DNA from 2 places in the Streptomyces sp. BBFR2 genome. Region 2 is predicted to be linked to the other one. Evidence: riboswitches for the same ligand, from Rfam matches in the RefSeq annotation. Region 2 holds a riboswitch; the other holds the start of a gene.

What was found. A riboswitch is a leader RNA that binds a small molecule or an ion and turns the genes downstream of it on or off. The one in region 2 is predicted to bind cobalamin.
Region 1: linked by a shared signal. The riboswitch ahead of cobN (cobaltochelatase subunit CobN) and the one ahead of ACGH2B_RS22545 (cobalamin biosynthesis protein) in region 2 are both predicted to bind cobalamin.

What each region holds. Positions count from the first base shown of each region.
Region 1 is NZ_CP172415.1:3,585,372-3,588,932, reverse strand. Features, by position in the region: gene cobN (cobaltochelatase subunit CobN) at 1-1,757, opposite strand, end outside; cobalamin riboswitch at 1,795-1,915, opposite strand; gene cobG (precorrin-3B synthase) at 2,866-3,561, shown strand, end outside.
Region 2 is NZ_CP172415.1:5,543,902-5,547,462, reverse strand. Features, by position in the region: gene ACGH2B_RS22555 (anion permease) at 1-1,132, shown strand, start outside; gene ACGH2B_RS22550 (hypothetical protein) at 1,158-1,391, shown strand; cobalamin riboswitch at 1,573-1,726, shown strand; gene ACGH2B_RS22545 (cobalamin biosynthesis protein) at 1,847-2,845, shown strand; gene ACGH2B_RS22540 (cobyric acid synthase) at 2,842-3,561, shown strand, end outside.

The DNA.
Region 1 (3,561 bases), 2.0 Mb from region 2:
TCGACGAGGGTGGCGTGGACGCGGCGCTTGGCCTGGGTGCCCTCGCCCGGGTCGTTGACGAGGAACGGGTAGACGAGGGGGAGGTCGCCGAGGGCGGCGTCGGGGCCGCAGGCGGCGGAGAGGCCCGCGTTCTTGCCGGGCAGCCACTCCAGGTTGCCGTGCTTGCCGAGGTGGACCATGGCGTCGGCGCCGAAGCCGCCGTCGTCGGCGGAGGCGGCGATCCAGCGGTAGGCGGCGAGGTAGTGGTGGGACGGCGGCAGATCGGGGTCGTGGTAGATCGCGATCGGGTTCTCGCCGAAGCCGCGCGGCGGCTGGATGAGGATCAGCAGATTGCCGCGGCGCAGGGCGGCGAGGACGATATCGCCCTCCGGGTCGCGGCCCGGCTCGTCCACGTGGCTGCGGTCGAGGAACATCTCGCCGGGCGGCGGGCCCCAGTGCCGCTCGACGGCGTCGCGCAGCTCCTGCGGCAGCGTGGCGTACCAGCGCTTGTAGTCGGCGGCGGGGATGCGGACCGGGTTCTTGGCGAGCTGTTCCTCGGTCAGCCACTCCTGGTCGTGGCCGCCCGCCTCGATGAGGGCGTAGATCAGCTCGTCGCCGTCGCCGGAGGCGAGACCGGGGACTTCCTCGTCGCCGAAGTCGTAACCCTCCTCGCGCAGGCGGCGCAGGAGGGCGACGGCGGAGGCGGGGGTGTCGAGGCCGACGGCGTTGCCGATGCGGGAGTGCTTGGTGGGGTACGCGGAGAGGACCAGCGCCAGCTTCTTCTCCGGCGCCGGGATGTGGCGGAGCTTGGCGTGGCGGACGGCGATCCCGGCGACGCGGGCGGCGCGCTCGGGGTCGGCGGCGTACGTCGGCAGACCGTCCTCGTCGATCTCCTTGAAGGAGAACGGGACGGTGATCAGGCGGCCGTCGAACTCGGGGACGGCGATCTGGGTGGCGGCGTCCAGCGGGGAGAGACCCTCGTCGTTCTCCTCCCAGGCGGCGCGGTTCCCGGTCAGGCAGAGCGCCTGGAGGATCGGCACGTCGAGGGCGGCGAGCGCGCCCGCGTCCCAGGACTCGTCGTCGCCGCCGGCGGACGCCTCGGCGGGCTTGGTGCCGCCCGCCGCGAGGACGGTGGTGATGATGGCGTCGGCCGGGCGCAGCGCCTCGATCAGCTCCGGTTCGGGCGCGCGCAGCGAGGCGACGAAGAGCGGCAGCGGCCGGCCGCCGGCCTCCTCGATCTTGGTGCAGAGCGCGTCGACGAAGCCGGTGTTGCCGCTCATGTGGTGGGCGCGGTAGTAGAGCACCGGGATGAGCGGGCCGTCGATGTCCGTACGGGCGGCGGGCCGGGCCAGTTCGCCCCAGGACGGGGCGGGCTGCGGCGGTTCGAAGCCGTGGCCGGTCAGCAGAACGGTGTCGGAGAGGAAGCGGGCGAGGCGGCCGAGGTTCTCCGGCCCGCCGTGCGCGAGGTAGGCGTGCGCCTCGGCGGCGATGCCGACGGGGACGGTGGACGCCTCCATCAACTGGGCGTCCGGGGCCTGTTCGCCGGTGAGGACGACGACGGGGCGGTGCTGGTCCTCGGCGAGGAGGAGGTTCAGGCCCTCCTCCCAGGCGCGGATACCGCCGAGGAGACGGACCACGACGAGGTCGGCGCCGTCGAGCAGCGCGGGGAGTTCGGCGAGGTCGAGCCGGGCCGGGTTGGCGAGCCGGAACGGCACGGGGCCGTCGGCGGCGCGGGCGCTGAGGAGATCGGTGTCGGAGGTCGACAGCAGCAGAAGCATGCGAGCGCAGAGCCTTCCTCGGGGTATCCGCGCCCCGGGTGGTTCGTTGGACGGCGGGAGTTCCTGACTCACCCGGCGGCTGCCGGGCTCACAGTGGCGGGACCGCGCCGGACTCTCACCGGGCTTCCTCCCTGAGGGCCGCCCCGCGTCGGGAAAAGCCCTCGTCGCCGTCGCCGGCGTCGGCGGGCCGGCTGACCCACCGGAGTGAATGGTAAGGGCTGCCCCGCCGCCACGGGAGCGGGCCTTCGGATCGACGCACGAGGTCAGGGGGCGCCTTGGGGGCGCGGCGCGATCCATCGTGGGTTGCCCTTACGGGATGTCCCTATGGGGCGGCCCGGGCGGGATGGCCTTACGGGTCGGGCGCACGGATGCCTTACGGGGTGCCCCTGCGGGGAGGGGCGGCTGGATGGGCGGGGGGGTCGGGCCCGTACGGGGTGTGCGGGGCCGAGCCCGTACGGGGTGCGGGGCCGAGTCCCTAAGGGGTGCGGGGCGTGGGCCCTGCGGGGTGGCCTTACGGGGTGCCCCTGCGGGGAGGGGCGGCTGGATGGGCGGGGGCTCGGGCCTGTACGGGGTGCGGGGCGGAGTCCGTACGGGGTGCGGGGCGTGGGTCCTGCGGGGTGGCCTTACGGGGTGCGGGGCCGGCCCGGGGTGGAGTGCGGGGCCGGCCCGAGGTGCGGAGCCCCTTGCGGGCGGCCGTACGGGGTGCGGGGCCCCGCGCGTACGGGGTGCGGGGCGGCCCGGGGCGCGGGTTCGGCTCCGGTGGGGCGGCGGCCAGGGCCGTGCGGCGGGCGGGGCGGGCATCCTCGGGTGGCCTCACCGGGGGCGGGCCCTCGGGGGCGGGGCCCTCGGACTTACGGGGTGCGGGCCCGGTCCGAAGCGCGGGTTCCCCGTCCGGGGGCGTGGCTCCGGAGGTACAGGGCTGCGCGCGGCCCCTACGGGACGCGGGCCGTTCCCCGTAGAGGGCGGGTGGCCGCTGCGGGATGCGGGTCCGGGCCCCGTACGGGCATCCCGGACGGGGCGCGTGCGAGGTGGTGGGTGTCCGGGCCGGTGGGCGGGGCGGGCCCCGGGGCGCCGTCGGCCTTCGGGGGGCGTCGGTATGCTCGCGGCCATGCCGCCCTCCCCCTCGAACCGGCCCTCCGGGGCCCAGCCGCCGCTGCGTGAGCGCGGTGACGCCTGCCCGGGAGCGCTGCGGCTGCACACGGCGGCGGACGGTGCGCTGGCCCGGGTACGGGTACCCGCCGGGGAATTGACGGAGCGTCAGGCGACCGCGTTGGCGGACGCGGCGGACCGCTTCGGGGACGGCGGGCTCTCCCTCACCTCGCGCGGCAACGTGGAGCTGCGCGGCCTCGGCGACGGCTGCGGCGGCGACCTGGCCGCGCTGCTGGCCGACGCCGGTCTGCTGCCCTCCGTACGCCATGAACGCGTCCGCAACATCGTCGCCTCGCCGCTCGCCGGACTCGACGGCCGCACCCCCGCCGACGTGCGGCGCTGGGCCCGTGAGCTGGACGGAATGCTCTGCGCGCAGGAGTGGACGGCGCGGCTTTCGGGCCGGTTCCTCTTCGTCCTGGACGACGGCCGGGGCGACGTGACGGGCCTCGGCGGAGATGTGACCTTGATCGCAGAAGACGCGGAAGACGCGGCAGGCGCGGGGGGAGCGGCGGGCGCGGCCGACGCGGGGCCGGGGGGCGCTCCCGGGGCCGCCCCTTCCGCTCTCCTCTTCCTCGGCTCCCCCGACGGTACCGGTGGCGCCCCGGCGGCGCTGCGGGTCGCGGGCGCCGACGCCGCCCGTGCCGCGCTCGCCGCC
Region 2 (3,561 bases):
GCTGCAGCCCAAGATCGCGGTGGCGATGTCGGCGGTCCTCAACCTCGTCGGCGCGTTCCTGTCCGTGGAGGTCGCCAAGACCATCTCCGGCGGGATCATCGACGAAAGCGCCGGTATCAGACCTGAAGTGATCTTCGCCGGTCTGGTCGGCGCGATCGTCTGGAATCTCCTCACCTGGCTCGCCGGCCTTCCCTCCAGCTCCTCCCACGCCCTGTTCGGCGGTCTGATCGGCGCCACGTTGGTGTCCGTGGGCACCGGCGGTGTGCACGGCGGCGCCGTGGTGATGAAGGTCCTGATCCCGGCCGTGGCCGCCCCGGTGGTCGCCGGTATCGCGTCGATGGCCGCGACCCGGCTGACGTACCGGCTGGCCCGGGGCCGCGACGAGCAGGAGACGGCCAAGGGCTACCGCGCCGGGCAGATCGCCTCGGCGGCGCTGGTCTCGCTGGCGCACGGCACCAACGACGCGCAGAAGACGATGGGTGTCATCACCCTCGCGCTGATCACCGGCGGTGTGGTCGCCCCGCACTCCGACCCGCCGCTGTGGGTCATCGCCTCGGCCGGTATGGCCATCGCCCTGGGGACGTACCTGGGCGGCTGGCGGATCATCCGCACCATGGGCAAGGGCATCACCGACATCCAGCCGCCGCAGGGCTTCGCCGCCCAGACCGGCGCCGCGGCCACCATCCTGGCCTCCTCGCACCTCGGCTTCGCGCTCTCCACCACCCAGGTCTGCTCGGGTTCGGTGATGGGTTCGGGTCTGGGCCGCAAGGGCGGTGTGGTGCGCTGGTCGACGGCGGTACGGATGGTCGTCGCCTGGTGCCTGACGCTGCCGGCCGCGGGCCTGGTGTCCGCCGGTGCCGCGCTCCTGGCCGACCAGGGTGACTGGGGCGTCACGGCCGTCGCGATCCTCGCGCTCGGCATCTGCGGCGCCATCTGGGCCGCGTCCCGCCGCAAGCCCATCGACCACAACAACGTCAACGAGACCGAGTTCACGGAGCCGCCCGGTGTGGTCACCGCGGCCCTCCAGACGGTCTCCCCTCCCCCGGCCGGGTCGCTGAACCCCGTCGAGGGCGAGGAGTCCGCCCCCGCCGCGAGCGCCCCGCGCGCCAAGACCGCGACAGCCGCCGGCTGACCGCCCGAATCTGAGGAACCGCAGCATGAGCATCGACTGGGCAGCTCTCGGCCAGGTCTTCGGCGTCACCCTGGTGGTGACGGTCGGGATCGTGGGCCTGTTCACGGTCGGCATCGTCGGCACGGCCCGTACCCGGACCGAGGGCGCGCCCGCCACGGCGGGTGCCCCGGGCGCCGGCGCGCGGATCGGCGGCCTCGCCGCCTACGCGGTCTGCGCGGCGGCGGTGGCGTACGGCATCTATCTGATCGTCGCCGCCTGACCCGTCCGGCACGGCGTACCCGGCGCCCGGTCACCGCACCTGAGCGGTGGCCGGGCGCCGTGCGTCGTGCCGGTCCTGTGGCCTCTGCCACATGGCCCGCGATACCACGGCGTCGCAGGTCACGGGTGAGTTGACGGGGTTGGCGGGGCGTGGTGGACTTCCCACGCCAATCGGCGACAGCAGAGGAAGTCCGGTGTGAATCCGGCGCGGTCCCGCCACTGTCACCGGGGAGCGCACCTCCGACGAAGGTCACGGTCCGCCCCGTGCACGCCCGACGGGCGCACGCCAGGACTGGAAGGCCGGGGGACGCGCCGATCCGGGAAGCCAGGAGACTCCTGTCGCCGTCACGTCGAACCAGGGCGCGGACCCTGAGTGAGGACATACCGCCATGCCCGGCCGCCCTGCCAGATCCTCCCTGCCGCAGTCCCTCCGAGGCGTGACGGCGGTCTGATCCGATGCGTGCCGAACACGCCGGCTACGCGTGCGGTGCGGTCCTGGGCTTTCTCGGTGATCTGCTCGCCGCCGACCCGCGGCGCGGCCATCCGGTGGCCGCCTTCGGGCGCGGTGCGGCGGCCGTCGAGGCCCGGCTCTGGCGCGACCACCGCGGTGCCGGCGCCGTCCATACCCTGCTCTGCGCGGGCGGCGCGACCGCCGGCGCCACGCTGCTGACCCGCGCGGTACGCGGGACCGCGCCCGCCCCCTCCCCCGTACGGACCGCCGCCGTCACCGCGCTGACCGCCGCCACCGTCTGGTCGGTGCTGGGCGGTACCTCACTGGGCCGGGAGGCGCGGGCCGTCGGCGACGCGCTGGCCGCCGGGGACCTCGACCGGGCACGGCGGCGGCTGCCGCATCTGTGCGGCCGGGATCCGCAGGCGCTGGACGAGGCGCAGATGGCGCGGGCGGTCGTCGAGTCGGTCGCGGAGAACACCTCGGACGCGGTGGTGGGCGCGCTGGTGTGGGGCGCCGTCGGCGGTGTCCCGGGGCTGGTGGCGTTCCGGGCGGTGAACACCCTCGACGCGATGGTGGGTCACAAGTCGCCGCGCCACCGCCGGTTCGGCTGGGCGTCGGCGCGGCTGGACGACGTCGCCGGGTGGCCCGGCTCCCGGCTGACCGCCGCGCTCACCGTGCTCGCCGCCCCGGACCGGCGCGGCGCGCTGCGGGCCTGGCGGCGGGACGGCGGCGCGCATCCGAGCCCCAACGCGGGCCCGGTGGAAGCCTCGTTCGCGGGCGCGCTGGGCGTACGGCTCGGCGGGACGCTGGCGTACGGCGGGCGTGTCGAGCACCGGCCGCGGCTGAACGGCGGGGGCCGTGCGGTGGCGACACAGGACATCGCGCGGGCGGTGCGGCTCTCGCGGCGGGTGAGCGTGGGGGCGTTGACGGTGACGGTGGCCGGGCGGCTGCTGGCGGGCGCGGTGCGTCCGGCCCTCGCCCGGCGGAAGGGCGGGGTGCGGTGACGGGCGGCGGACTGCTGATCGCGGGGACGACCTCCGACGCGGGCAAGAGCGTGGTGACGGCGGGGATCTGCCGCTGGCTGGTGCGGCAGGGCGTGGACGTCGCGCCGTTCAAGGCGCAGAACATGTCGCTGAACTCGTTCGTGACGCGGGACGGCGCGGAGATCGGCCGGGCGCAGGCGATGCAGGCGGCGGCCGCCCGGGTGGAGCCGTCGGCGCTGATGAACCCGGTGCTGCTCAAGCCCGGCGGGGACCGCAGCAGCCAGGTGGTGCTGCTGGGCAAACCGGTCGGCGAGATGAGCGCGCGGGGGTACTTCGGGCGCCCCGGGAGCGGTGCGCGCCCGGCCGGCCGCGAGGAGCTGCTCGGCACCGTCACCGAGTGTCTGGCCGAGCTGCGGCGCGCCCATGACGTGGTGATATGTGAGGGCGCGGGCTCCCCGGCGGAGATCAATCTGCGGCGCACCGACATCGTCAACATGGGGATCGCGCGGGCCGGGCGGCTGCCGGTGGTGGTGGTCGGTGACATCGACCGCGGCGGGGTGTTCGCGTCGTTCTTCGGGACGACGGCGCTGCTGGCCGAGGAGGACCAGGCGCTGATCGCCGGGTATCTCGTCAACAAGTTCCGCGGCGATGTGACGCTGCTGGAGCCGGGGCTGGAGATGCTGCGGGAGCTGACGGGGCGTCCGTCGCTCGGTGTGCTGCCGTTCACGCACGGGCTG